One region of the Streptomyces sp. NPDC002513 genome, then DNA from elsewhere that is predicted to be linked to it. Evidence: riboswitches for the same ligand, from Rfam matches in the RefSeq annotation. Region 1 holds a riboswitch; the other holds the start of a gene.
What was found. Region 1 has a riboswitch for thiamine pyrophosphate ahead of thiO (glycine oxidase ThiO). Riboswitches for the same ligand answer to the same signal wherever they lie in the genome.

Region 1 (14,489 bases):
TCGTAGGTGCCGCCGCCGTAGGTCTGGGTGCCCGCGTACGGGTCGGAGTAGCCGCCGTACTGCTGCTGGGCGCCCTCGTAGCCGTACTCCTGCTGGCCGTAGCCCAAGTAGCCGTCGTGGGCGTAGGCCTGCTGGTCCTGGGCCTGGCCCGCGTTCGCGTAGGACGGGTCCTCCGCGGCGGCCGCGTACGCCGCGCCCGTGTAGACGCCGTACGAGCCGGTCTCCTCGGGCAGGGGCTGCGGCTCGTACACGGCGGTCGTCTCGGCGGCGCTCGCCGCGGGCTGGGCGCGGGTGAAGACGTCATCGTCGTCGTAGGCGTCGTCCTGCAGGTGCGCCGCCGGGGTCGCCGGCTCGTCGTCGGGGCCGTCGGGCTCCGGTACCGGCTCCTGGCGCGCCGCCTCACCCCGGCGCCGCTTGCTCTTGCCGCCACCGCCCTCGCGCGGGCGGTGGCCGACCGCCCAGCCGGCCGCGAAGCCCCGGCGGAACGACAGCGTGACATAGGTCTGCCCGACCGCGAACGCGGTCGCGCCCACCGCGATGACCAGCACCGAGGCGATCAGCACGCCGAGCACGACCCCGACGAAGCCCACGAACGCCAGCAGCCGCCAGCGCAGGCGTGCCTTGTACTGCAGCAGCACCTCGCCCAGAAGCCACAGCGCGACGACACCGAACGCGATGTAGAGGACCGCCCAGCCCATGTACGCCCCTCTCCCAGTGGCCGCTACGCAGTCTGTCGTAGCGCGGCGCGACCGGTCTAGGCCCGCTGCGGGTGGTGCAGGCCCAGATTTTCGTAGATTTCCAGCGTCGCCGTCGAGTTGTTGAGTGTAATGAAGTGCAGTCCGGGGACTCCCTCGGCCAGCAGCCTCGCGCAGAACTCCGTGGCGAACTCGATCCCGACCGAGCGTACAGCCGCCGGATCGTCCTTCGCCGTGAGGATCCGCTCTTTCAGGGCGGCGGGAAGGGCGGCGTTGCTGAGCTGCGGCAGCCGCTCCAGCATCCGCACGCTCGTGACCGGCATGATCTCGGGGATGACCGGGATCGCGCAGCCGGCCGCGGCGACCCGGTCACGCAGCCGCAGATACGACTCCGGCTGGAAGAACATCTGGGTGATCGCGTAGTCGGCGCCGGCCCGGCACTTGTCGACGAAGTGCGAGACGTCGGTGTCCCAGTCGCTGGAGCGCGGGTGCATCTCGGGGAAGGCGGCGACGCCCACGCAGAAGTCGCCCGCCTCCTTGATGAGCCGGACCAGTTCGGCCGCGTAGGTCAGGCCCTTGGGGTGCGGGACCCACTCACCCATCGGGTCGCCGGGCGGATCGCCGCGGACGGCGAGCATGTTGCGGATCCCGGCGTCCGCGTACTGGCCGACGATGTTGCGCAGCTCCGCGACGGAGTGATTGACCGCGGTGAGGTGGGCGACCGGGGTCAGGGTCGTGTCCGCGACGATCTGCTCGGTCTCCTTCACCGTGCCCGCGCGGGTGGATCCGCCCGCGCCGTAGGTCACGGAGACGAAGTCCGGGGCGACCGCCTCGACCCTCCGCAGCGCGCTCCACAGGTTCCGCTCACCCTTGGGGGTCTTCGGTGCCGAGAACTCGAACGAGTACGTCGTCTTACCGGTAGCGAGGATGTCGCGCACGGTCCGCGCGCGATCCGTCCTCGTGGATGCGGTTCCGAGGGCCATAGTCGCAGGTTAGCCAGGGGGAGGCGGTCCCCCAACCGGACGCCGGGGATTCGCCCCGAATTGTCGCGCTGTTGTCCACCTGTCGGACACCGGCGCACGATCGGGCCGGGAAAACGGCGCCGGCGCCGGCCCGCGGGCGCGAGATCCACGGCCCGCACGCACCCGTACCCCGCCGCCCTGCGCCGTCCGCAGCGGCCCTGTCCGCCGCGGCCCTGCGCCGTCCGCAGCCGGACTACGCCGTCCGCAGGCGCTTCGCGAACTCCGCCGCCGCCGCGCCCGGGTCGTCCGCCTCCGTGATCGCGCGGACGACGACCACACGGCGGGCACCGGCCTGAAGCACCTGGTCCAGATTGCCGAGGTCGATGCCGCCGATCGCGAACCAGGGGCGGTCGGTACCCAGCGCGGCGGTGTGCCGGACCAGGCCGAGGCCGGGGGCGGGGCGGCCGGGCTTGGTGGGGGTGGGCCAGCAGGGCCCGGTGCAGAAGTAGTCCACGCCGTCCTGGACGGCGGCGGCCTCGGCCTCCGCCGCGGAGTGCGTCGAGCGGCCTATGAGGACGTCGTCACCGAGGACGGCGCGGGCCGCGGGGACGGGCAGGTCGCCCTGGCCGAGGTGCAGGACGTCCGAGGCGGCGGCGTGGGCGACGTCCGCGCGGTCGTTCACCGCCAGCAGCTTGCCGTGGCGGGCGCAGGCGTCGGCGAAGACCTTCAGGTGCTCCAGTTCCTCGGCCGCCTCCATGCCCTTGTCGCGCAACTGCACGATGTCGACGCCGCCCTCCAGGACCGCGTCGAGGAACTCGGCGAGGTCGCCCTGGCGGGTGCGGGCGTCGGTGCAGAGGTAGACGCGGGCGTCGGCGAGCCGGGCGGTGCGGGCGGTGTCGGGCACGATGGGTCCCCCCGGGGTCGATGGCGTACGGGCCGCGTCGGGCGCGACCGGACGGAGGCCGGGGCCCGTGGAGCCGCGGCCCGTACGCCGGACGGTTGTTCTCGTTCGGATCAGACGGCGAGCGCCTGCGCGCGGCGCTTCACCTCCGTGCCGCGATTCTCCCTGAGGGCCTGCGCGGGGGTGCCCGGCAGGGTCGGGTCGGAGGTGAACAGCCACTCGATCATCTCTTCGACCGTGAAGCCGTCGTCCCGCAGAAGGGTCAGGGTCCCGGACAGGCCCTTGACCACCTTGTCCCCGTCGATGAAGTCGGCGGGGACGTGCAGTGCACGGTTCTCGCCACGGCGTACGGCGACGAGCTGGCCCTCCTTGACCAGCTGCCGCACGCGGGTCACCTCGACGCCGAGCGATTCGGCGATGTCCGGGAGGGTGAGCCAGGCAGGGACGAGAGCATCAATCTTTGCGTCAATCTCGGTCACGGGATCAAGCGTGCCATCCCGGACTGACAGTCGGAAGCGGGGCACCTCCAGCGGAGTGCCGGTTGCCTCCGGCGGTGGACACGGTGGACCCCGGCCGTCCCGCGAACGGGGGGATGCGAGGGGGCCGGACGGACCGTCCCGGCCTCACGCCGTCGCCTCCTTCAGCGGGCGCGAGGGGTCCGCCAGCAGGTCCGGGTCCATCGGGGTGCCCGACTCGATCAGACGGCGGCCCTGCGCCAGGTCCCGGGGGCGGCCCACCGCCAGCAGGCCCACCAGGCGGCCCGAGCGCAGCCAGCACACCGTCCACGCGGCGCCCTGCGGGTTCCCGCGCCAGACGGTCGTGTCGGCGGACGCGTGGTGGCCCACGTACTGGACGAAGCGGCCGAACTGCTCCGACCAGAAGTACGGCACGGGGTCGTACGCCATCGGCGTCTCCCCGATGATGTTCGCGGCCACCGTGCGCGGGCCCTGGAGGGCGTTGTCCCAGTGGTGGACCAGCAGGCGCTGCTCATACCGCCCCGACGGGAAGGACGCGCAGTCCCCGACGGCGTACACGTCCGGCACCGAGGTGCGCAGGTGCTCATCGGCCAGCACTTCCCCGTACGCGCCCAGCTCGACGCCCGAGCCGGCGAGCCACGCCGTGGCCGGGCGCGCCCCGATGCCCACGACCACCGCGTCCGCGGGCACCCGGGACCCGTCGTCGAGCACCACGGCCCCCGGCTCGATGCGGTCCACGCGCGTGTGGGTGCGCAGTTCGGCCCCGCTGTCCGCGTACCAGGCGGCCATCGGCGCGGCCACCTCCGCGGGCAGCGCCCCCGCGAGCGGCCGGTCCGCGGCTTCCACCACGGTCACCGCGCAGCCCGCCTCGCGCGCCGCGGTGGCGAACTCGGCACCGATCCAGCCCGCGCCCACGACCACGATGTCGTGCTGCTCGGCGAGGACCGGCCGCAGCCGCTCGGCGTCGTCCAGGGTGCGCAGCAGATGCACCCCGGGGACGCCCTCCGCGCCCGGCAGCCGGATCGGTTCCGCTCCGGTGGCGAGGACGAGCACGTCATAGGGGACGGGCCCCTCGACGGTGTCCAGCTCGTGGTCGCCGGGGCGCAGGCCGACCGCCTCGCGGCCCAGCCGCAGCTCGATGCCCAGGGCCTCGAAGTCGACGTCGAAGGCGGAGCCCTCGGCCTTGCCGAGCAGCACGGCCTTGGACAGCGGCGGCCTGTCGTACGGCGGGTGCGGCTCCGCGCCGATCAGCGTCACGCTGCCGGTGAAGCCCTGTTCGCGCAGCGCGACCGCGGTCTGCACCCCGGCCATGCCCGCGCCCACGACGACGACGCGCCGTGCCGAACCGCCCCGCTCCTGCGTCTGCTCGCTCACCTGATCACCATAGTCAACTGACAACGCGTCAGTCAGCGGGCGTGCTGAGTGACCTGCTGCACAGCACTCGGCCCGCTGCCTGCCGCGCCCCGCCCGAACGGTGCGTACCGGGACCGGGTCGGTCCCCTGTGCGCGTACCCGCCGCACGGCCGCACAACCGCGACCCCGTCAGGCGCCCTTACCGGCGTGGTCGGCCACGGTCTAGGGTGTCCCCCGTACAAGCACTCGCGGGAGCCCGGACGCACCGGGCTGAGAGGGAGGCTGGCGGCCTCCGACCGTACGAACCTGATCCGGATCATGCCGGCGAAGGGAGGGGGGCTGCATGCCCATGTCGCCCACACGTACCTCGGATGTCCTTGTCATCGGGGGCGGGATCATCGGACTCGTCACGGCCTGGCGCGCCGCACAGCGCGGACTTGCCACGACCGTGGTCGATCCCGCCCCGGGTGGCGGAGCCGCCCAGGTGGCCGCCGGGATGCTCGCCGCCGTCACCGAACTGCACTACGGCGAGCAGACGCTGCTCGCGCTCAATCTGGAGTCCGCGCGGCGCTACCCGGACTTCGCGGCCGAGCTGACCGAGGCCACCGGCCGGGACCTCGGGTACCGCCGGTGCGGCACACTCGCCGTCGCCCTGGACGCCGACGACCGCGCCCATCTGCGGGACCTGCACGCCCTGCAGCAGCGGTCCGGCCTCGTGGCGGAATGGCTGAGCGGTCGCGAGTGCCGGCGCCTGGAGCCGATGCTCGCCCCCGGGGTGCGCGGCGGGCTCAAGGTCGACGGCGACCACCAGATCGACCCGCGGCGGCTGGTCGCGGCGCTGGTCACGGCCTGCGAACGGGCCGGGGTCGACTTCCACCGGGCGCGGGCCGAACGGCTGACGGTACGCGGCGAGCGGGCCGTCGGCGTCAGAACCGCCTACGGCACCGACCTCACCGCGGGACAGGTCGTGCTCGCCGCGGGCAGCCTCAGCGGACGGCTCGCGGGGGTGCCCGACGAGGTGCTGCCGCCCGTGCGCCCGGTGAAGGGGCAGGTGCTGCGGCTGACCGTGCCGAAGCGGTACGCGCCGTTCCTGAGCCGTACCGTGCGCGCCGTCGTCCGCGGCGGCCACCTCTACCTGGTGCCGCGCGAGAACGGCGAGCTGGTGGTCGGCGCGACCAGCGAGGAACTGGGCTGGGACACGACGGTCACCGCGGGCGGGGTCTACGAGCTGCTGCGCGACGCGCACGAGCTGGTCCCCGGGATCACCGAGCTGCCGCTCATCGAGACCCGGGCCGGACTGCGCCCGGGCTCCCCGGACAACGCGCCGCTGCTCGGACCGACGGAGCTGGACGGCCTGCTGCTGGCCACAGGGCACTACCGCAACGGCGTCCTGCTCACCCCGGTGACCGGCGATGTCATGGCCCATGTCCTGACCACGGGCGACCTCCCGGACGAAGCCCGCCCCTTCACCCCCCGGCGGTTCGCCGCCACCGCGCTCACGGAGCAGCCCGCATGAACATCTCGGTCAACGGAGTGTCCCGCCGTTTCGCGCCCGGCACCGCGCTCGACGCCGTCGTACGGGCCCTCACCGCGGCCCCCTCGGGCGTCGCCGCCGCCCTCAACGAAACCATCGTCCCGCGCACCCAGTGGCCGTCGACACCGCTCCGTGAGGGCGATCGCGTCGAGGTCCTCACCGCCGTCCAAGGAGGCTGATCCCATGGCCGACGACCCCTTCGTCCTCGGTGGCACGACGTTCTCGTCCCGGCTGATCATGGGGACCGGCGGCGCGCCGAGCCTCGAGGTCATGGAGCGGGCGCTGGTGGCGTCCGGCACGGAACTGACGACGGTCGCGATGCGCCGCGTCGACGCCTCGGTCCAGGGCTCGGTGCTGTCCGTGCTCGACCGGCTCGGGATCCGGGTGCTGCCCAACACCGCGGGCTGCTTCACCGCGGGCGAGGCCGTGCTCACCGCCCGTCTCGCGCGCGAGGCGCTCGGCACGGATCTGGTGAAGCTGGAGGTCATCGCCGACGAGCGGACCCTGCTGCCCGACCCGATCGAGCTGCTGGACGCGGCCGAGACACTGGTCGACGACGGTTTCACGGTGCTGCCGTACACGAACGACGACCCGGTCCTCGCCCGGAGGCTGGAGGACGCCGGCTGCGCCGCGATCATGCCGCTCGGCTCGCCGATCGGCTCCGGGCTCGGCATCCGCAACCCGCACAACTTCCAGCTGATCGTGGAGCACGCGCGCGTGCCGGTGATCCTGGACGCGGGCGCGGGCACGGCCTCGGACGTGGCCCTGGCGATGGAGCTGGGGTGCGCGGGTGTGATGCTCGCCTCGGCGGTCACCCGCGCGCAGGAACCGGTCCTGATGGCGGAGGCGATGCGGCACGCGGTGGAGGCGGGCCGGCTGGCCCGGCGGGCGGGGCGCATCCCGCGCCGGCACTTCGCACAGGCCTCGTCGCCGACGGAGAGCATGGCGCGCCTGGACCCCGAGCGGCCCGCCTTCTGAGGCCGGGCCCGGCCTTCCGGGGCCGGGCCCGGGACGGAGGCCGGGTGCGGCGTGTGTCACAGCTCGGTTGTGGTCAGGCCCCCGAGCAGCGGCGACGGAGAAGCCCGGCAGTGGTCCCTCGTAGACTCACCTGCGTGGACAAGACCCTTCAGGACCCTCTCGTCGGGCAGGTGCTCGACGGCCGCTATCGCGTCGACGCGCGGATCGCGACCGGCGGGATGGCCACGGTCTACCGGGCCCTGGACTCCCGCCTCGACCGCGTCCTCGCGCTCAAGGTGATGCACCCGGCGCTGGCCGCCGACGCCTCCTTCGTGGAGCGCTTCATCCGCGAGGCCAAGTCGGTCGCACGGCTCGCCCACCCCAACGTGGTGCAGGTCTTCGACCAGGGCACCGACGGGTCCTACGTCTACCTCGCCATGGAGTACGTCGCGGGGTGCACTTTGCGGGACGTGCTGCGCGAGCGGGGGGCGCTGCAGCCGCGCGCCGCCCTGGACATCCTGGAGCCGGTGCTGGCGGCGCTCGGCGCCGCGCACCGCGCCGGGTTCGTGCACCGCGACATGAAGCCGGAGAACGTCCTGATAGGTGACGACGGCCGGGTCAAGGTGGCCGACTTCGGTCTCGTCCGGGCCGTCGACACCGTCACGCACACCACGGGCGCCGTCCTCGGCACCGTCTCCTACCTCGCCCCGGAGCAGATAGAACACGGCGCGGCCGACCCCCGGGTCGATGTCTACGCCTGCGGGGTGGTCCTGTACGAGATGCTGACCGGCGCCAAGCCGCACGGCGGCGACTCCGCCGCCCAGGTGCTCTACCGGCATCTGAACGAGGACGTGCCGCCGCCGTCGGCCGCCGTGCCCGGGCTCGCGATCGAACTCGACGAGCTGGTCACGGCGGCGACCGCCCGCAACCCCGAGCTGCGTCCCTACGACGCGGTGGCGCTGCTCGGACAGGTGCTCGACGCGCGCAGCGCGCTCACCGCCGAGCAGCTCGACGCCGTACCGCCGGGGGCCCTCGCCACGGAGCACGACAACGCCGGGGACCGTACGAGCGTGATCCCGCGCCTGCTGCCGGTCCGCCCGGCGCACGGCGACCGTGGGGGACCCGGGGACCCCGCCCATGACACGGCCGTACTCGACCGGACGAGCCGGCTTCAGATGCCGCCGCCCGGACCCGCCGGGCGGCCCGCGCGCCCCCGCCGGCTGCTCGCGCTCGTCCTGGCCGCGCTGGTGGTGTTCGGTGGCGGCGCGGGCGTCTGGTACATCAACTCCGGCCAGTTCACCAAGGTGCCGCCGCTGCTGGCGAAGACCGAGGCCGAGGCGCGGACCCGGCTGAAGCGGGCCGGGCTGGAGGCCGGGCCGGTCAGGCACGCCTACAGCGACACGGTGAGGCGGGGCACGGTGATCAGCACCGATCCGTCGGCGGGCGAGCGGATCCGCTCCCACGACGCGGTGGCGCTGACCCTCTCGGACGGCCCCGAGACGGTGCAGGTGCCCGATGTGAAGGGCGACCCCCTGGCCGGGGCGCAGGAGCGGCTGAGGAAGGCCGGCCTGGTCCCGGGCATGGTCTCGCAGGCGTTCAGCCAGGACGTGCCCAAGGGCTCGGTGATCGGCACGGACCCGGGGGCGGGCACCAGGCGCCACGGCGGTTCGGCGATCGCGCTCACCGTCAGCAAGGGCAGCCCGGTCCAGGTGCCCGACGTCACCGGCTCCTCTCTCGACGACGCCACGGCGAACCTGCAGGACGCGGGCCTGAAGGTGAGGATCGCGGACACGCAGACCACCTCCGAGTTCGACGCGGGACAGGTCGCCCGGCAGTCCCCGGGCGCGGGCCAGGAGGCCGGCGAGGGCGACACGGTCACGCTGACGATCTCCAAGGGCCGCGAGCAGGTCGAGGTGCCGGACGTGGTCGGCGACAACGTCGACGACGCGCGCCGGGCCCTGGAGGCGGCCGGCTTCCAGGTCGAGGAGGACCGCGGCCTGCTGGGCCTGTTCGGCGACACGGTCAAGCACCAGTCGGTGAAGGGCGGACAGAAGGCGCCCAAGGGGTCCACGATCACGCTCAAGATCCGCTGACGGGCCTCGACGGCGTCCGCCCGCCCGGGCTCGCGTGACACCCTTGGGGCGTGAGCACTCCCCCGTCGCGTGACGCCCACGGCGCGTCCGCCCTCCCCCGCAATCCCGTCGGCAGCCATGTCCCCGTGGCGGGAGGCCTCGACACCGTCGGGCTGGCCTATGCGCGGGACATCGGGGCCGAGGCCGTGCAGGTCTTCGTCGCCAATCCACGGGGCTGGGCGACCCCGGCCGGCAACCCGCGGCAGGACGAGGCGTTCCGGGCGGCGTGTGCCGCCGGGTCGATACCGGTGTACGTCCACGCGCCGTATCTGATCAATTTCGGCTCGCACACCGAGGCGACCGCCGAGCGGTCGGTTGCGTCCCTGCGGCACTCGCTGCGCCGGGGGCGCGCGATAGGGGCGCTGGGCGTCGTCGTGCACACCGGGAGCGCCACCGGCGGGCGGGAGCGGTCGGTCGCGCTGCGTCAGGTGCGCGAGCGGGTGCTGCCTCTGCTGGACGAGCTGACGCACGAGGACGACCCGTACCTTCTGCTGGAGTCGACCGCGGGCCAGGGCGCCTCACTGTGTTCGCGCACCTGGGACTTCGGGGCGTACTTCGAGGCGCTCGACGCGCATCCCCGGCTGGGCGTGTGCCTCGACACCTGCCATGTCTTCGCGGCCGGGCACGATCTGACCGGGCCGGACGGCATGCGTCAGACGCTGGATCTGCTGGTGGACACCGTCGGCGAGGGGCGGCTGAAGCTGGTGCATGCGAACGACTCCAAGGATGTGGTCGGCGCCCACAAGGATCGTCACGCGAACATTGGCTCCGGCCATATCGGCGAGGACCCGTTCCGCGCCCTGACGACCCACCCGGCCACCGCGGGCGTCCCCCTGATCATCGAGACGCCGGGCGGCAAGGAAGGCCATGCGGCGGACGTGGAGCGGCTGAAGAAGCTGCGGGAGGGCTGACCACTCCGGGCCGCCGCTCTCCCCCTGGCCCGATCCCGGGCCGCCGCTGACCGGTCCCGGGCGGGCGTCGCGCCCGCGCTCACAGCCCGGGGCCGTCGCCGGGTTCCTCCTGGTAGGAGTAGCGCTGTTCCCGCCATGGGTCGCCGATGTTGTGGTACCCGCGCTCCTCCCAGAAGCCGCGCCGGTCGGCGGTCATGTACTCGATGCCGCGGACCCACTTGGGGCCCTTCCAGGCGTACAGATGGGGGATGACCAGGCGCAGCGGGAAACCGTGTTCCGCGGTGAGCAGTTCACCGTCCTTGTGGGTGGCGAAGATCGTGCGGTCCGAGGCGAAGTCGGCGAGGCGGAGGTTCGCGCTGTACCCGTACTCCGCCCAGACCATCACATGGGTGACGGTGGGGGCGGGCGGAGCGAGCTCCAGGACCGTGCGGGCCGGGATGCCGCCCCATTCGGCCCCGAGCATGCTGAACTTGGTGACGCAGTGCAGATCGGCCATCACGGTCGCGTACGGAAGGGCCGTGAACTCCTCGTGGTTCCAGGAGTGCTTCTCGCCGTCCGCGGTGGCACCGAAGACCCGGAAGTCCCAGCGCTCGGGGCGGAACTTGGGCACCGGGCCGTAGTGGGTGACCGGCCAGCCCCGCTGCAGTCGCTGTCCCGGCGGAAGCTCGGACCTCACCGCTTCTCCTGACACGCGCTCCACCGGATGACCCATGACTCCATCCTGACAGACCGCAGAGGGTGCATCCGACCACCTGATACCCAATACGGACAACTCACACTAAGCGTGAACATACTGGACGCACCCGTGTGCTGATGCAATCATGCGGCGCACTCCGCCAGTCCCCCGCTTGGAAGGAGCCCGGGCCGATGCAGGGCGACCCCGAGGTCATCGAATTCCTCAACGAGCAGCTCACCGCCGAGCTGACCGCGATCAACCAGTACTTCCTGCACGCGAAGATGCAGGAGAACTTCGGCTGGTACAAGCTCGCCACGTACACGCGGCGCGAGTCGTTCGACGAGATGAAGCACGCGGAGGTGCTCACCGACCGCATCCTCTTCCTGGAGGGGCTGCCGAACTACCAGCGGCTGTTCCATGTGCGGGTGGGGCAGACCGTGCGGGAGATGTTCGAGGCGGACCGGCAGATCGAGGTGGAGGCGATCGACCGGCTCCGGCGCGGGATCAAGACGATGCGGGAGAAGGGCGACATCACATCCGCGAACATCTTCGAGTCGATCCTGGCGGACGAGGAACACCACATCGACTATCTGGACACCCAGCTGGAGCTGGTGGACAAGCTCGGCGAGGCGCTGTACATCTCGCAGATCATCGAGCAGCCGGAGAGCTAGCTAGCTAGGCGGCGTCCCGCAGGCTCCTCGGGCCGTCCGGACCGGAAAGGACCGGTTCGCCCCGGTCGGCCGGTTCACGGCGCGGGCACGCGCCCCTGCCCAGCAGCGCCTGGATCCGCCGTACGCACGAGCCGCAGTCCGTGCCCGCCTTGCAGGCGGACGCGATCTGCCGGGGGGTGCAGGCGCCGTTCGCCGCGTGCTGCTCGACCTGCTGCTCGGTGACGCCGAAGCAACTGCAGACGTACACGCGGTTCACCTCCCGACGGGATCGCTGGGTCATGCCGTCCCCGATCGTCTCGGTGAGGCAAACCTAACCTTACCTATGACCCCGGGCCCGCAAAAGCGGGTCGGGGCGCGGATCGCATGTGATCCGCGCCCCACTCACCGCGTCGGCAGCAGCCCGCGGGCTACTTGGTCCTACTGGTCCCGGTACATCTCCGCGACGAGGAACGCCAGGTCGAGGGACTGGCTGCGGTTCAGCCGCGGGTCGCACGACGTCTCGTAGCGCTGGTGCAGATCGTCGACGAAGATCTCGTCGCCGCCGCCCACGCACTCGGTGACGTCGTCGCCGGTCAGCTCGACATGGATGCCGCCCGGGTGCGTACCCAGCTCCTTGTGGACCTCGAAGAAGCCCTTGACCTCGTCGAGCACGTCGTCGAAGCGGCGGGTCTTGTGGCCGGAGGCCGCCTCGAAGGTGTTGCCGTGCATCGGGTCGGTCACCCAGGCCACCGCAGCGCCCGAGGCCGTCACCTTCTCCACCAGCTCGGGCAGCTTGTCGCGGATCTTGTCCGCGCCCATGCGCACGATGAAGGTCAGCCGGCCGGGCTCCCGCTCCGGGTCGAGACGGTCGATGTACTGCAGCGCCTCCTCGGCCGTGGTCGTCGGACCCAGCTTGATGCCGATCGGGTTGCGGATCCGGGAGGCGAACTCGATGTGCGCGCCGTCCAGCTGACGGGTGCGCTCACCGATCCACACCATGTGCCCGGACACGTCGTACAGCTGCCCGGTGCGCGAGTCGGTCCGGGTCAGGGCCGACTCGTAGTCGAGCAGCAGCGCCTCGTGCGAGGCGTAGAACTCGACGGTCTTGAACTCCTCCGGGTCGGCCCCGCAGGCACGCATGAAGTTCAGCGCGTTGTCGATCTCGCGCGCGAGCTGCTCGTAGCGCTGCCCGGACGGCGACGACTTCACGAAGTCCTGGTTCCAGGCGTGCACCTGGCGCAGGTCGGCGTAGCCGCCCGTGGTGAAGGCGCGCACGAGGTTCAGCGTCGAGGCGGAGGCGTGGTACATCCGCTTCAGGCGCTCCGGGTCGGGGATCCGGACCCCTTCGGTGAACTCGAAGCCGTTGACGGAGTCACCGCGGTAGACCGGCAGGGTCATCCCGTCACGGGTCTCGGTCGGCTTGGAGCGCGGCTTGGAGTACTGGCCGGCGATCCGGCCGACCTTCACGACCGGCACCGAGGCGGCGTACGTGAGCACGGCGCCCATCTGGAGCAGCGTCTTGAGCTTGTTGCGGATCTGATCGGCGGACACCGCGTCGAACGCCTCCGCGCAGTCGCCGCCCTGCAGCAGGAACGCCTCGCCCCTGGCGACGGCTCCCATCCGGGCGCGCAGCTGGTCGCACTCGCCCGCGAAGACGAGCGGCGGATACGACTCGAGGTCCGCGATCACCTTGCGCAGAGCCTCGGGGTCGGGGTACTCGGGCTGCTGCGCCGCGGGCAGGTCTCGCCAGGTGTTGCCAGCGTTGGCGCTGGTCTTAGCGTTCACGGTCACGCCCTCAACACTACGGGGTCAGGTGGGTCCTCCCTTTCCCCGCCCAGAAAGTGAGACACCCGCTACACCCTGTGGACATGGGGTACAGTGCGTCGCATGTTCGCGCACACGACCCAGAACTGGTGGTGGACCGCTTCTCCGGCGGCCCACTGACGCGCGTACCCACGACTTCGCGAAGGCCGCCCGAGGGGCGGCCTTCTGTGTTTCCGGCACCGGGGCCGTTCCCTCTCACCTCACCGAGAAGGACACGGACCATGCATCTGACCGAGCTGCTGACCGATCCCCGCCCGTTCGCCCTGCTCCGCCGCCGCACCCCCGGGCGCGATCACGACAGCGTGGAGGTGCTGATCGGCCCGGTCGAGGAGTACGCGCGCCTCGCCGACCTTCCGGGCGAGGCACTGGCCCTGATCCCGTACCGCCAGATCCGCGAGCGCGGCTTCGACGTCCGCGACGACGGCACCCCGCTGCTGGCCCTGACGCCCGAGGAGTCCCGGGTCCTCCCGCTTCAGCGGGCGCTGGCGGAGCTGCCGCGGCACGACGTCCGGGTCGAGGACGGCGGCTTCGACGTCTCCGACGAGGAGTACGCCGGGATCGTCGGGCGGGTGCTGCGCGAGGAGATCGGGCGGGGCGAGGGCGCCAACTTCGTGATCCGCCGGACGTACGAGGGCCGGATCCCGGGATTCGGCCGGGCCGACGCGCTCGCGCTGCTGCGGCGGCTGCTGGTCGGCGAGCGCGGGGCGTACTGGACCTTCGTGGTGCACACCGGCGAACGCACCCTGGTCGGGGCCAGCCCCGAGGTGCATGTGCGGATGTCGGGCGAGCGCGAGGCGCTCTCGGTCGAGGGCGGTGGCGGGACCGTCGTGATGAACCCCATCAGCGGCACCTACCGCTATCCGGCCGGCGGACCGACTCCTGAGGACCTGCTCGGCTTCCTCGCCGACGGCAAGGAGATCGAGGAGCTGTCGATGGTGGTCGACGAGGAGCTGAAGATGATGTGCACGGTCGGCGACCGGGGCGGGATGGTCGTCGGGCCGCGGCTGAAGGAGATGGCGCACCTCGCGCACACCGAGTACGAGCTGCGCGGGCGGACGTCCCTGGACGTGCGGGAGGTGCTGCGCGAGACCATGTTCGCGGCCACCGTCACCGGCTCCCCCGTGCAGAACGCCTGCCGGGTCATCGAGCGGCACGAGCGTGGTGGACGCGGCTACTACGCGGGGGCGCTGGCGCTCATCGGCCGGGACGCGGGCGGGGCGCAGACGCTGGACTCCCCCATCCTCATCCGCACCGCCGACATCGACGCGGACGGGCGGCTGCGGGTGGCGGTCGGCGCCACCCTGGTGCGCGGCTCGGACCCCGCGAGCGAGGTCGCGGAGACCCACGCCAAGGCGGCGGGGGTGCTGGCGGCGCTGGGGGTGGGGCCGTCCCGGCCGGACGAGGAGCGTACGCGGCCC
Region 2 (14,489 bases), on a different contig from region 1:
CGGTTCGGCCTTGGGACCGCCGTAGCTGTTGGGGGCGTAGACCGGCTGGTTCCCGTTGTGGCGGTAGCGCATCGGGCCGTCTTTGTTGTAGTTGTGCACCTCGTTGCGTGCCTGGTTGACCGGAAGCTGCGCGTAGTTCGGGCCGGTGCGATAGCGATTCGAGTCGGCGTAGGCGAACATCCGCCCCAGTACCATCCGGTCCGGGCTGGGTCCGATGCCCGGGACGAAGTTCGCCACGTCGAACCCGGCCTGCACGATCTGGGCGAAGAAATTCTCGGGGTTGCGGTCGAGTACGAAGCGCCCGACGGGGATCGGCGGGTAGTCCTCGTGCGGCCAGACCTTGGTGACGTCGAAGGGGTTGAAGCGGTAGTCGGCCGCATCCTCGTAGGGCATGATCTGCATGTCGAGGCGCCAGGACGGGAAGTCCTCGCGTGCGATCGCGTCCCTCAGGTCCCGTCGGTGACAGTCGAGGTCCTTGGCGTACATGGCCCTGGCCTCGGCATCGGTCATGTTCTGGATGCCCTGCTCGGTCCTGAAGTGTACTTGACCCAGAACTTCTTGCCCGCGGCGTTCTCCCACATGTACGTGTCGCTGCCATAGCCGTTCATATGGCGCCAGGTGCGCGGTGTACCTCGGTCGCTCATCAGGATGGCCACCTGATGGGCCGATTCGGGTGAGAGCGTCCAGAAGTCCCATTGCATGTTGTTGCTGCGCAGGCCGCTGTCGGGCATACGCTCCTGTGAGTGAATGAAGTCAGGGAACTTCATGGGGTCGCGCACGAAGAAGACGGGCGTGTTGTTGCCGACGAGGTCGTAGTTGCCCTCTTCGGTGTAGAACTTGAGAGCGAAGCCGCGCACGTCGCGGTCCGTGTCGGGATAGCCCTCTTCGCCGGCCACCGTCGAGAAGCGCGCGAGAACCGGCGTTCGCTTGCCGACCTCGCTGAGAAAGGCGGCCTTGGTCCACCGGGTAACGTCGGCAGTCACCTCGAAATAGCCGAAGGCGCCGCCGCCCTTGACATGGTACACGCGATCCGGGACGCGCTCGCGCACGAAGTGAGCCAGCTTCTCGATCAGATAGGTGTCCTGCAGCAGATTGGGGCCGCCAGGGCCCACGGTGAGCGAATGCTCGTCGCTGGCGACGGGACTACCGGAATCCGTGGTCGTGACGGGGGGCTGATTGCTCATCTCTTCATCCTCTGCTCCTGGGCGGTATCCCCTCGCTTTTCCATGAGTTGGCCGAAACGTGGGGTGAATTCCGTCCGCTGCTCTGGTCAGGAGGTGGTCAGGAGTCGGTCAGGATGGTCTCGGCGAAGCCGATGCGCTGGAATCCGGGCATGAAGGGGGCCGGCACACCGGCGTTGACGGTGCCAAATGTCGTCTCGGGTCGGTCCTTGAAGTCGCCAGTCGGCGGTGAAGGTATCCGGAATCCGGCACTTGGCATCAGGTCGCGGGGTGCGCATCGGTGACGGATCCGAGTGCCGCGAAATCATCCACTTGGCTCAAAGGCAGTCTTTCACCATTGTCAGCGCCTGTCCTGTCGCGCAGCCACCCCAGCCGGGTGAGCCGTCAGCTCAGGACGACTGGGGTGGCGGGAGACGTTACGTCGGCCGGTGGAAATCAACGATTGCTGTCGGGTGTATCGCGGTAGTCGTCTCGTTGGGGTGTCGGACAAGACGCAGAGGCTGGAAGAACGTCTTCCGCCTGCTCGCAGGCCTGTTCCTTGGGTGTCGGCCCGCCCCCGGACCCGTGGCGAACCCAGACGTTCTGTGAAGCATGTCGACGTGATTCGGGAGACGACGATGAGCGAGCAGCCATTCCTTTTTCCCTACGCCGACCCGGCCTTCGTGGCAAACCCGTTCCCGTTCTACCGACAGCTGCGCGAGGAGGGCCCGGTGCGGTACGCGGTCACCGTCGGCGGCCTGGAGGCCTGGCTGGTCACGCGCTACGAGGACGGCCTCGTCGCGCTCTGCGACCCCCGGCTGAGCAGTGATATCCGCGACGGATCGGACCCCAGGCTCCTCCAACTGCTGCCTGCGACGGAGCGCGAGTCCATGCTGCGCAACATGCTCCAGGCGGACCCACCCGACCACACCCGCCTTCGTCGCCTGGTCTCGAAGGCGTTCACCGCGCGCCGGGTGGCCGAGCTGCGGCCCCGCGTCCAGGCCATCACCGACGGGCTGCTCGACGCGATCGTGCAGGCCGGCCGCGCGGACCTCGTAGCCGACTTCGCGCTGCCGCTTCCGGTCGCCGTGATCAGCGAGCTGCTCGGGGTGCCCACGACGGACCGGTACGACTTCCAGCGGTGGACCGACGACATGATCCGCCGGGGACCCGAGCCGCCGGACCCGACCGTGGTCGACGGTGCCTGGCAGCAGATGCGCGCGTACCTGACCAAGCTTCTGGAAGCCAAACGAGCCGACGCCGGAGACGACCTGCTCAGCGTTCTGATCGTCGCTCGGGACGAGGAGCAGCGGCTGGACGAGGACGAGCTGATCGCCATGGCGTTCCTCCTGCTGGTGGCCGGATACATCACCACGGTCAACCTGATCAGCGGCGGCATCGCCGCACTGCTCGCCCACCCCGACCAGCTTCAGCTGTTGCGGAACGATCCGGCGCTGCTGCCGGACGCGATCGAGGAGTTCCTGCGCTACGACGGGCCGGTGAACCCGGGCATCGTCCGTTTCGCGCGGGAGAACGTCGAGATCGCGGGCGTGACGATCCCGCGCGGCGCCACCGTGCTGGTGGCCTCCGCCATCGCCGACCGGGATCCGGCGCGGTTCCCGGACCCCGATCGTCTGGACATCACCCGTCGGGACAACGCCCACCTCGCGTTCGGGCACGGAATCCACTACTGCCTGGGCGCCCCGTTGGCCCGGCTGGAGGGTCAGGTCGCCATCGGCAGCGCGCTGCACCGCCTTCCCGGTCTCGCCTTGGCCGTGCCGCCGGACGAGCTGCGGTGGAGGCGAAGCGATCTGCGCGGTCCCGAGTGCCTGCCCGTCACGTTCACGCCCGGTTTCCTGCCCGACGGCTTGGGCCCTGCCGCTCCGGCTTGATCCGGACACTCGGGTGTGCTTCTCGAGGATGGTCGCCAGGTCTGTCCCTGGGCATTGAGCGCTCCCATCCGGACGTAGGCACTGATGTGACGGACCGTCAGTTGCCTGGCCGGCGTGGCCTCGATGGGGCCGGGACGGTGCCGGCGGGACGGGCGACGTGGCTCGCGCCGCCCCGGACAACCGCAGGGGCCGCGTGCGGCCGGGGACCGCGAGGCCCCTTATGATGCGCTGCGGTCGCGCCCGAGGCGGCGCGTATCCGTTTCCGAGGGGGGAACCAATGTTCGTGCTGTCCATTCTGCTGCTCATAGCGGCGGCCGTGCTCTTCCTTGTCGGCCGCGGCCGCAGCGCAGGTGGCTGGAAGCTCGGGGCGGCGCTCAGCACCGTGGCGGGTGTGCTGGCCGGCACCTTCTCCTGCGTCCACGTCGTGAGCGCCTACGAGGTCGGCGTGCCGGTGACCTTCGGTAAGGTCGGCACGCCGTTGACCTCCGGTATCCAGTTCAAATCGCCGTTCACCGAGGTCACGTCCTTCTCCACCCGTCCGGTGGACCTCGACCTCAACGACAAGGACGTGGTCGAGGTCCGTTCCTCACAGGGCGGGGTGCTGTACGCGGACGTCACCATCAAGTGGGCCGTTGCGCCGGCGAAGGCGGTCGCGCTGTACCGACTGGCGGGCAGCGAGGAGGGCATCCAGCAGCGGCTCGTGCTGCCGGACAGCCGCGAGATCATCCGTAATGTCTTCGCGAAGCACACCAGCGAGGAGGGCTACGCCGCCGCCCGCGAGCAGATCGGCACGGAGATCGCCGACCTCGTGAAGGCGCGCCTGGCGCCGCGCGGGATCGACGTCACCGCCGTCAACCTGCGCAATGTGAGGCCGTCGGACAAGCTGCAGAGCCAGATCGACAAGAAGATCCAGCAGGAGCAGGCCACCGAGCGGGCCGTCGAGGCGGCGCGGACGGCCACGGCGGAGTCGGAGCGCAAGCGGATCGAGGCGGAGGGCATCGCCCGCGCCAACAAGATCATCGAGCGGTCGCTGAACGACAAGGTGCTGTACAACCAGTGCCTGGAGGCATACAAGGAAGCCGCCAAGGACAACCCGGTGTACGCGGTGCCGTGCGGTACGGACTCGGGCGGCACGCCGGTCATCGTGGACAACAGCAAGAACCGGTAGGGCCTGGTTCGTGCCGGGGCGGCCGGGGCCGGTCGTCGGCTTCCTGGCCGCCGCCCTGGTGGCGTCCGGACGGTCTGTTCCGGCAGACCGGGCTGGACGGCCGGCTCCGGAACGCCGGGCCGGATGGCCGGCACCAGCACACCCGGCCGGTCAGTGCGCCTCGGCGCGAGGTGTCTCAGGCGCCGATGCCTTCACCGCCGTCATCGGTCCGCCGGGCTCCCGCAGCCGCCACCCGTGGTCCACCGGCCCGATGCCCGCGCCCAGTGCGAAGCCCGCCGCGATGGCCGCTGTGACGTACTCCTTGGCGCGGCGTACCGCCTCGGGCACCGGGAGGCCCTGTGCGAGCCCGACCGCGACGGCCGAGGCGAGGGTGCAGCCCGTGCCATGGGTGTGCCGGTTGTCGTGGCGTTCGGCGCGCAGCCAGTGCTCCTCCCGGCCGTCCGTCAGCAGGTCCACGGCGGCCCCGGCCAGATGCCCGCCCTTCACCAGGACCCACCGGGGTCCGTAGGCCAGCAGTCGCACGGCCGCGCGACGCATCCCCGGCTCGTCGGTCACCCGGAGACCGGTCAGCTCCGCCACCTCGTCCAGATTGGGTGTGGTGACCGTGGCGAGCGGGAGCAGCCGGGTGCGTACGGCGTCCAGCGCGTCGTCGGCGAGCAGCCGGTCCCCGTGCTTGGAGACGCTGACGGGATCCACCACGACCGGGGCCGCCACGTCGTTGAGCAGGTCGGCCACCGTCGTGACCAGCGTCGGCGAGGCGAGCATGCCCGTCTTGACCGCCTGGACGCCGATGTCGCCGACGACACTGCGGTACTGGGCGCGGACCGCCTCCGCGGGCAGCTCCCAGGCGCCCTGCACCCCGACGGAGTTCTGCGCCGTGACCGCGGTGATCACGCTCATTCCGTGGGTGCCGAGCGCCAGCATCGTCTTGAGGTCGGCCTGGATCCCGGCGCCTCCGCCGGAGTCGGATCCGGCGATCGTGAGCACACGGGGCGGCGCGGTCATGCGCGACCCTCCTCTCGGGTCTCTCGGACATCTCGGGCCTGTCGGGCGCGCAGTGGCGCGTACACCGCGAGCGCCACCACGAACGCCACGTAGTACGAGAGGTCGGCGCCGTGCAGCGCGTGGGCGACCGGGCCCACGTACAGGCCGGTGTCCATGAACGGCACCGCAGCGGCGAAGGCGACGGCGAACGCCAGCACCGGGGGCCATGCGGGCCGGGGGCGGGCCGTCTCGGCGGTGAGATCGATGTCGGTGCCCCGCCGGGCGAGCCAGTCCACGACGACGATCGCCACGAACCCGGGGATCCAGTAGCTCACGAACAGCAGGACGTTCTGGAAGCGGGCCGTCGTGTCGGCCGCGTGCATCCACAGCACCAGCGGGAAGCCGAGCACCACGGCGAGCGCGGCCGCCGCCGGACGCGGCATGCGCACGCCCACGGTCTGCAGCGCCAGGGAGCCGCTGTAGTCGTTCATCGCGTTGCTGCACAGCGCCGCCAGCGCCACGGCCAGCAGCCCGAAGGCGCCCAGCGCGCCCCCGCCGAGCAGCGCGTCCACCCCCGTGGCCGTCTGGTCGGTCAGCGCGGACGCGCCCCACAGCCCGAGGGTCTGTACGGCCGCGAAGGACACCACGAGCCCGAGCAGCGTGTACCAGAACATCCGGGAGCGGGAGGTGGTAGGCGGCAGGTAGCGGCTGAAGTCGCTGGCGTACGGGGCCCAGGACAGGGCCAGGCTGAGTGCGATGGTGCTGGTCAGCACGAACGCGCCCGCCCGGTCGGGGCCGTGCACGCTGCCCGTCGCGGCCACCTGGACGCTGTCGGACATCCGCAGGGCGATCAGCGCGAAGGCGGCGGCGAGGACGAAGGTCATGACGATCTGGAGGCGGTGGATGGCCTCGTAGCCGAGGACTCCCAGGGCTCCCTGCGCCAGCATGATGACGAGGACGCCCAGCCAGAACGGCCAGCCGCACAGGCGGGCCAGCGCGTCCCCGCCGAAAAGCCCGATCAGCGCGTCCCAGGCGACCGACGACAGCCACTGCAGCACACCGGGCAGGGCCACCGCACGCCCGAACGCGAGCCGGGCGAGAGGGAGCTGACCGGCGCCAGTGCGGCTGCCCCAGGTGCTCAGATAGGCGGTGGGCACCGCGCCGAGCACCGTGCCGAGGACGACGGCCACCAGCGCGGTGGTGAAGTCGAGGCCGAGCGCGATGCCGATCGTGCCGGTGAACACACCGGTCATGGTCAGATTGGGTGCGAACCACACGGTGAACAGCCGGCCCGCGCCGCCGTAGCGGTTGGTCTCGGGGACGGGTTCGATGCCGTGCCCCTCGACCCGGAGATCGCCGGGCGCGCTGGGCATCCGGCCGTCGAAGACGGCTCGTCGGCTGTCGGCGGGCAGGCCGCCGGGGACATGCGCCACAGGCATGAAAGACATCCCTCCGCCAGTACGAACTGGTTCAGGTTCGACGGGTGTGATCTCAGCCCCAGCGGGGCACCCCGTGTCCGGTACGGCGGCAAGATTAACCCGAGTCCCGGGATGTGACATACGGAAGTCGCTGCCGGATCCGGCAGCGACCCTCTTCCCGGCGCTGTGCGGCGTCAGCGCCGGGTGCGGACGAAGCCGGTCTTGTCGACCTCATCGCCGGAACGTCCCCGTCCGCCTCTTTCCGTATCCACCGCGGATCGCTTCCCTGACGCTCTGTCAGCAGCTCAGCCCCGTCACCGAGTTGAGTCGTCGTGCGCTTGTCTCGGCTCCGGTAGCCGCCCCGCCTCGGCGTGTCCCCGCGCTCCCGTTCCTGGGGGTCATCGCGCGCTTCTCCGCGTCGTAGGGCCCCTCGCGGTCCGAAGCAGCTCGGCGCGCTCCTTTTCGCCGGTGCCACCCCACACGCCCGCCGTCTGCCCGCTGCGCAGCGCCCAGTCCAGGCACTCGCCGACGACCGGGCAGCGACGGCAGACGCGCTTGGCGGCGGCGGTCTCCTTCAGTGCGGGCCCTGTCGACCCGACGGGGAAGAACAGTTCGGGGTCTTCGCCCTTGCATGCTGCATGCCACAACCACTCCATGGGCGCCCGAGTGCCCGGGACGGATGGGGTGAAACCTGGTGAATGCCGGGGAATGGAGCCGGGGAACTTCCCGACGGGCCGTCCGCGGACTATAGTTCAAAACTAGCGGTGCTAATTAATGATTGAGGCCGATCAGGAGTCCCGTCGTGCGTACCGTCCACTTCGCGGCAGCCCGCCGCACCCCCATCGGCAAACTGCGCGGTGCCCTGTCCTCCGTACGGCCCGACGACCTCGCCGCGACCGTGATCCGCGCCCTGGTCGCGGAGGTGCCCGGCCTCGACCCGGCCCGTATCGACGATGTCTATTGGGGCGCCGCCAACCAGGCCGGCGAGGACAACCGCAATGTCGCCCGCATGGCCGTCCTCCTCGCCGGACTGCCCGAGTCCGTCCCGGGTGCCACAGTCAACCGGCTGTGTGCCTCCGGCCTGGAGGCGGTGACGGCCGCCGCCCGCACGATCGCCGCGGGCGAGGCGGACATCGTGCTCGCGGGCGGCTCCGAGTCCATGAGCCGCGCCCCCTTCGTGCTGCCCCGCCCCGACGAGGCGCTGCCGCACCGCATCGAGACCGCCGACACCCGGCTCGGCTGGCGCCTGGTCAACCCCGCGATGAAGGACCTCCACGGGCTGCTCTCCATGGGCGAGACCGCCGAGGAGGTCGCGGAACGGTACGGCATCGAGCGCGAGCGCCAGGACGAGTTCGCGCTGCGCAGCCACCGGCGGGCCGCGGACGCCCGCAAGAACGGGTGGTTCGACGGCGAGCTGCTGCCCGTGACCAGGCCGGACGGCGTCGTGGTCGCCGCCGACGAAAGCGTCCGTGAGGACACCTCGTACGAGAAACTCGCCCGCCTCAAGCCGGTCTTCCGTGAGGGCGGCAGCGTCACCGCGGGCAACGCCTCGCCCATGAACGACGGCGCTGCCGGACTCCTCCTCGTCAGCGAGGAGGCCCTCGACGAGCTGGGCCTGGAGTCCCTCGGCCGCTATGTCGCGGGCGTCTCGGCCGGCGTCCACCCGGACGTGATGGGCATCGGGCCCGTCCCCGCCACCGAGAAGGCCCTCGCCCGCGTCGGCTGGACGATCGGCGGCATCGAAGAGGCCGAGCTCAACGAGGCGTTCGCCGCCCAGACGCTCGCTTGCGTCGACCGTCTCGGCATCGATCCGGAGCTGGTCAACCCCGATGGCGGCGCCATCGCACTCGGGCACCCGCTCGGCTGCTCGGGCGCCCGCATCCTGACGACCCTGCTGCACCGTATGCGCCGCACCGGCGCGGCCCGCGGGCTCGCCACCATGTGCGTGGGGGTCGGGCAGGGCAGCACGGTGCTCGTGGAACGCCCGTAGAGCCCTGCCGCGCCCCGGCGCGGTGCCGGCCGACCCGGCGGACGGCGGAGACCACGGGCCCCGCCCTGCGATCGGCGTAGGCCGTGATCTACTGCGGCGACGCGAACGATCGACGAGGGACCGAGGCGATGACCCGACACTGCCGTACGGCGATGACGGACCGGGCGAACCGGCGCTGTGAGCGGCACGACGCCCCTGTCGCCTGCCCGGACGCACTCGTCGGGGAGGAGCCTGTGATGCGGTCCGGCGGGCAGGAGCCTCTGACAGCCGCCATGGGGTGTGCGGCGACCGTGGTGCGCGCCGCCAGGCGTAGGGCAACGCCATTGCGGGGCACAGGCATTCGAGGAGTGGGCGTTTGGAGAGCGGCAGGCGCGGGACCGTGGCCGGTCGCCCCGGACCGGCCCGCCCGTCGGGGCGCCCCTGGCAGGGCCGGACGCACGGGCGGAGCACCGGTCCCCGCATGAACACGATGACGCTCTGGCACATATCGGCAGGGGGGTTCGCCGCGCTGGCCGCAGCGGCGATGCTCGTCGGCTTCTCCAAGACCGCCGTGAGCGGCGCCAACACCCTCAGCCTCGCGATCTTCGCCGCGGTTCTGCCCGCCCGCGCCTCCACCGGCGTCCTGCTGCCCGTGCTGATCCTCGGCGATGTCCTCGCGGTCCTCACCTACCGGCGGCACGCCCACTGGCCCACCCTGTGGCGCCTGTTCCCGGCGGTGGCCGTGGGCGTCGTCCTGGGCACCGTGTTCCTGGTATGGGCGGACGACGAGGTCGTACGGACCTCGATCGGCGCGATCCTGCTGCTGATGACGGCGGTCACGGTCTGGCGCCGCCGCGCCGCCGACCGGCCTGAGGACCCGGACGCGGTGACCACGCGTGCCGGCCGGATCAAGGCCCGCTCCTACGGCGTCCTCGGCGGCTTCACCACGATGGTGGCGAACGCCGGCGGCCCGGTGATGGCGATGTACCTGCTGTCCGCGGGCTTCCGCAAGCTGGGCTTCCTCGGCACCTCGGCCTTCTTCTTTCTGATCGTCAACGTCTCCAAGGTGCCCTTCAGCGTGGGCCTCGGCCTGATCCACGGCCGCTCACTGCTGCTGGACGCGGCGCTCGCGGTGTTCGTGGCGCCGGGTGCGCTCCTCGGTCGGTGGGCGCTGAACCGGATCAACCAGCGTCTGTTCGAGCAACTGGTGATCGTGGCGACCGTGGTGGGCGCGGCCCAGTTGCTGCTGCGCTGAGCGGGACCGCCGCGTCGGCGCCCCGGCAGGCAACGTTCGCCCTGTCGCGACGCCCGGCACGCTCCCCCAGACTCTCGGCTTCGCCGGTGAGGCCGTGGGAGGAGGGAACGCCGGGGCAGCCCGTACTCTCCTGGTCATGTCCCTGCACATTCTGGTTCTCGGCGGCACCACCGAGGCACGCGAACTGGCCGCCGCGCTCGCGGCCCGTTCCGACATGCGGGTGACCACATCCCTGGCCGGGCGGGTGTCCCGGCCGGGGACGCTCGACGGGGACGTACGGGTCGGCGGGTTCGGCGGCGCCGAGGGGCTGGCCGCGTGGCTTCGCGCGCAGCACGTGGACGCGCTGGTCGACGCCACGCACCCGTTCGCCGCCGGGATCACCGCGAACGCGGCGCGGGCCGCCGCGGCCACCGGTGTCCCCGCAGCGGTACTGCGCCGGCCCGGCTGGCGCGCGGGCCCCGGCGACCACTGGCACGAGGCGGCCTCGCTCGCCGACGCGGCCGCGCTGCTGCCGCCGCTCGGCCGGCGTGTGTTCCTCACCACCGGCCGACTCGGCCTCGCCGCCTTCGCCCACCTGACAGACCTTCACTTCGTCGTACGGTCGGTGGAGCCGCCCGGGCCGCCCATGCCGCCGGACACGGAAGTGCTGCTCGCCCGCGGGCCCTTCACGGTCGAGGACGAGACCGCGTTGCTGCGCGAGCACCGCGTCGAGGTGCTGGTGACGAAGGACAGCGGGGGAGCGGCGACGGTGGCCAAGCTCACGGCGGCACGGGAACGGGGTCTCCCGGTGGTCGTCGTACGGCGTCCGCCCCTGCCCGAGGGCGTCACGGCGGTACCGGACGTGCCCGCGGCACTCGCCCGGCTGGGGCTCGGCCCTCGCTGACGGGGGTGGCGGGGCGCGTGCGCGCTCGGGCAGCGCCCCGGCGGAGTGAGCGGCGAGGGATGCCGGACGCCGGTGACCGTCCGGTCCGGCTCAGTCCCGCGGCTGCCGACGCAGCAGATACGTGTCCATGATCCAGCCCTTGCGTTCCCTGGCCTCGGCCCGCAGCCGCTCGATGTGCTCCGCCGTCTCGGCCAGGGGGCCGGAGACGAGTATCTCGTCCGGCGTGCCGATGTACGCGCCCCAGTAGATGTCGATGTCCTGGTCCGCGTACTGCCGGAAGGTCTGATGGGCGTCGAGCATGACGACCACGTCGTCGACGCCTTCCGGGAAGCCCTCCGCGAGGCGGCGCCCGGTGGTGATCTGCACGGGCCGGCCCACCCGGTTGAGCCCCGTGCGATGCTTGGCGACAAGCGCCGAGACGCTGCTGATTCCCGGAGCGACGTCGTACGAGAAGGTCACCGCGCCGCGGGCCAGCACCTCCTCCAGGATGCCGAGGGTGCTGTCGTAGAGCGCGGGGTCGCCCCAGACGAGGAAGGCGCCGGTGTCCCCCTCGCCCAACTCCTCGGTGATGAGGCGTTCATAGATGTCGGCGCGCGCCGAGCGCCAGTCACCGACGGCGGGGGAGTAGGCGCTGCCGCCCGCGGTCCGGTCGCGCTCGGGGTCGCGTGCCTCGGCCAGGCGGTACGTCCCCTCCGGCAGGTGGGCGTCGAGAATGTCACGGCGCAGCCGGACGAGGTCCGACGTGACCTCGCCCTTGTCGAGCACGAAGAACACATCCGTGCTCTTCAGCGCCTTGACCGCCTGCAGGGTCAGCTGGTCGGGGTCGCCCGCCCCGATGCCGATGACATGAATCTTTCGCACGCCCCGAGTCTGCCGTACGCCACCTCGGGTCCGCGCCCACCCCTGCCCCGGTCCGCCTACCGCCGCTTCCCGCGCAGCCGGGGCGCCCACGCCCGTGCATCCACCGGAGCCGCCTCCCGCTCCACGGCCGCCGCCGACTCCCGTGCCCAGGCGACCAGTTGGGCCACCTCCATGCCGTACGGCCGGTCCTCGCCGGTCTCGGTCGCCCACTCCTCGACCGCCCCGGCACCGCGTCGCAGCAGCCGGGCACCGCCCGTCGCGTTGCCACGGGCCGCGTGCGTGAGGCCGACCGCCAACTGGGCGAGCCCGCGCCACAGGGCACGCTCCTCGGCCGGCCCCGACTTCCAGGCGTCCTCGAAGACCTCGTGCGCGTGGAACGGCCTGCCGGCATCCAGCAGTGCCTGGGCCTCGCTGACCGTGTCCTGCGGGGTCCGTAGGACGCCCTCCGGCTGCCGCGCCACGCCCGGCGCACCGTACGGCAGCGGTCGCCCCAGTCCGTCCCGCGGCCGAGCGCTGCGGGCCCGTCCCTCCGCGTCCCGGTCACGCCCCCGGCCCGCGCCGGCCTCCGATGCGTTGTTCATCCCCCGATTGTCCCCCGCCGTCCGTCCCCTTCGGGGCAGCCTCCGACGTGGGGTAAAGTTCTGTCCGCGCGATCACGCGGGCCACCGCGGGAAGCGCACCGGGACGTGGCGCAGCTTGGTAGCGCACTTGACTGGGGGTCAAGGGGTCGCAGGTTCAAATCCTGTCGTCCCGACAGTAGTCGGAAAGGCCGTTGGCCGGGAGAAATCCCAGGTCAGCGGCCTTTTGCATGACGAGCCGTCAGTTTTGATGAAGATTCGTTCGTATGCCGTTTGGGACCACTTTGGGGCCAGGGTGGTCGTCAGTGGCCTTTCCTGGGACCGGTAGGGCTCGAAAAGGGCCCGAATTTGGTCACTCGGTGCGATCGAGGCCGGATCGTTACTATCGATTCTCTGCCACCAGGTGCTCCAGCACGGCCGCGCCCTCCAGGACGCCGCTGCCGGGGCACGCCAGGACCTGCCCGGCTGGGTGGCCGCGCCGCAGCGCGACGCCGCCATGGACCCGGCCCACCGCACCTACCTGGATGACCGCGTCCAGCTGACCGCCGACCGGATGACCGCCCTTGGCCGAGCGCGTCACCACCAACCGATCCGACTGGAGCCAGAGCCTGGTCGAAGCCCCCGCCGACCCGAACGCCCGCGCCACCTGGACCCGGCACCTGGCCACCATCGCTGCCTACTGCGACCAGTACCAGGTCACCGACAACAACCCCGCCCAGCCCGTCGGCCCCTCCATCGAACAAGGCCGCGCCGGACACACCGCCCACTGGACCGCCGCCGCCTCCGCCCTCGCCGCCAGGCAACTCGCCCGCACCGGCACCGTGCCCAGCAGCACGAGCCAACGCCGGACGACACCGCTCGCGGCTCGCTCGCGGCGGACGTCTTCCGGACCCTCACGCCCGAGCAGCAGCAGACCGTCATCAACGACATCGCCACCCGCACCGGCGCCACCTGGCTCCAGCACACCCCGCTCACCGACAACGCCGCCCTACGTCACGTCACCGTCGTGGACCCGCTGACCACCGTGACGACCGAACGCGGCCACCTCACCCCCGAGAGCCGCCCCGCTCCCGCGGAGAACACGCCACCGAGCACCGCCGAAGCCTCCCCGGCGGCAGGGCCGAGCCTCGCCGAGCGCCGCCGCGCGGGCCGCGTAGCCGAGCGCGCCGCCCACCGCGAACAACTCCAGGCCCGCAACGGCCGAGCTGCCCGAAGCGTGACCCAGGTGCGCCGCGACGCCCAGCCGCAGCAGCCGGCTGTGCGCTCCCAGCGGCGACCCGAGCAGCCGCAGCAGCCCATGGTCCAGCAGCCCCCGCGCCAGCGCCCGGACCAGCAAGGACCACGCATCTGGTAGCGCGTGCGCCGAGCTGCCGCGACGCATTGCATGGAGCTGCGCTCTGGTCTTGGGCTGTCCGACGCGGGCCTGGGCTGGTGTTGTCGTAGGTGTCGTCGCGTCCTCCGGTCTGCCCAGGCTGGTCACCTCGTGGGGTGGGGCTTCATGCCGTGAATGGCTCACCCGCGCAGGCGTAGACTGGACCGTGCGGTCCAGCAAGACGGAGGGGCTACGGAGGGGCTATGGATAGGAAGCTGACGGCGAAGGGCAGGGCCACCAGGGCCCGCATCGTCGAGGGTGCGGCACTCCTGCTGAGGGCGCGGGGCATCGAGCAGGCCACCTTGGAAGACGTGATGGCCCGTACGGCGACCAGCAAGAGCCAGCTCTTCCACTACTTCCCCGCGGGGAAGGACGAGTTGCTCCTCGCTGTTGCCGAATTCGAGGCTGACCAGGTGCTGGAGGACCAGATGCCCTACCTGGGCTGTCTGGATTCCCTTGAGGCCTGGCAACAGTGGCGCGACGTGACGATCCAGCGCTACGAGGAGCAGGGCGACCGCTGCCCACTTGGTTCGCTGTCCCTGCACCTGGGCCACAGCACGCCGGGCGCGCGCGCAGTCGTGGTGAAGCTGATGCACCGCTGGCAGGAGTCGCTGGCCGCTGGCATCCGGGCAATGCAGGCTGCCGGGCATGTGCCCGCCGAGATGGACGTGGACGAGAGGGCGGCGTCCTTGCTGGCGGCGATCCAGGGCGGGGTGGTAATCCTGCAGTCGACGGGAGACGCCTATCATCTGCGGGCTGCGCTCGACACCGCGATTGGTGACCTTCGGCGCTACGCAGAGGCGCCGGACGCCCTGCCGTCGGCCGCTGGCCGCTGAAAGCCGCTTCGCGGAGCACTGTCTGGCAGCAGGGGCCGGCGCTCGGCGGCGCCGCGGGAGGCGAGGGGCTGTGAACCCAGGTGGCGCCAGTGGGTAGCGGGCAGAGGTCCTAT

Region 2: another riboswitch for thiamine pyrophosphate. It lies ahead of ACWD5Q_RS31525 (purine-cytosine permease family protein); the one in region 1 lies ahead of thiO (glycine oxidase ThiO).

The regions. Positions count from the first base shown of each region.
Region 1 is NZ_JBSFXK010000003.1:79,147-93,635, reverse strand. Features, by position in the region: gene ACWD5Q_RS03210 (SCO2102 family sporulation regulator) at 1-698, opposite strand, end outside; gene metF (methylenetetrahydrofolate reductase [NAD(P)H]) at 755-1,678, opposite strand; gene thiE (thiamine phosphate synthase) at 1,911-2,561, opposite strand; gene ACWD5Q_RS03195 (Rv2175c family DNA-binding protein) at 2,672-3,037, opposite strand; gene ACWD5Q_RS03190 (NAD(P)/FAD-dependent oxidoreductase) at 3,182-4,408, opposite strand; TPP riboswitch at 4,626-4,737, shown strand; gene thiO (glycine oxidase ThiO) at 4,737-5,903, shown strand; gene thiS (sulfur carrier protein ThiS) at 5,900-6,100, shown strand; gene ACWD5Q_RS03175 (thiazole synthase) at 6,105-6,899, shown strand; gene pknB (Stk1 family PASTA domain-containing Ser/Thr kinase) at 7,034-8,971, shown strand; gene ACWD5Q_RS03165 (deoxyribonuclease IV) at 9,022-9,921, shown strand; gene ACWD5Q_RS03160 (sulfite oxidase-like oxidoreductase) at 10,001-10,633, opposite strand; gene bfr (bacterioferritin) at 10,789-11,268, shown strand; gene ACWD5Q_RS03150 ((2Fe-2S)-binding protein) at 11,273-11,524, opposite strand; gene ACWD5Q_RS03145 (class II 3-deoxy-7-phosphoheptulonate synthase) at 11,686-13,038, opposite strand; gene ACWD5Q_RS03140 (trp operon leader peptide) at 13,135-13,191, shown strand; gene ACWD5Q_RS03135 (anthranilate synthase family protein) at 13,293-14,489, shown strand, end outside.
Region 2 is NZ_JBSFXK010000075.1:14,827-29,315, forward strand. Features, by position in the region: partial or broken gene ACWD5Q_RS31505 (catalase) at 1-1,184, opposite strand, end outside; gene ACWD5Q_RS31510 (cytochrome P450 family protein) at 1,799-3,052, shown strand; gene ACWD5Q_RS31515 (prohibitin family protein) at 3,330-4,220, shown strand; gene thiD (bifunctional hydroxymethylpyrimidine kinase/phosphomethylpyrimidine kinase) at 4,371-5,225, opposite strand; gene ACWD5Q_RS31525 (purine-cytosine permease family protein) at 5,222-6,643, opposite strand; TPP riboswitch at 6,635-6,727, opposite strand; gene ACWD5Q_RS31530 (WhiB family transcriptional regulator) at 7,021-7,278, opposite strand; gene ACWD5Q_RS31535 (thiolase family protein) at 7,425-8,612, shown strand; gene ACWD5Q_RS31540 (sulfite exporter TauE/SafE family protein) at 9,073-9,846, shown strand; gene ACWD5Q_RS31545 (cobalt-precorrin-6A reductase) at 9,983-10,729, shown strand; gene cobF (precorrin-6A synthase (deacetylating)) at 10,820-11,590, opposite strand; gene ACWD5Q_RS31555 (DUF309 domain-containing protein) at 11,647-12,171, opposite strand; tRNA gene ACWD5Q_RS31560 (tRNA-Pro) at 12,271-12,344, shown strand; gene ACWD5Q_RS31565 (hypothetical protein) at 12,551-12,751, opposite strand; gene ACWD5Q_RS31570 (hypothetical protein) at 12,732-13,187, shown strand; gene ACWD5Q_RS31575 (hypothetical protein) at 13,193-13,522, shown strand; gene ACWD5Q_RS31580 (TetR/AcrR family transcriptional regulator) at 13,744-14,376, shown strand.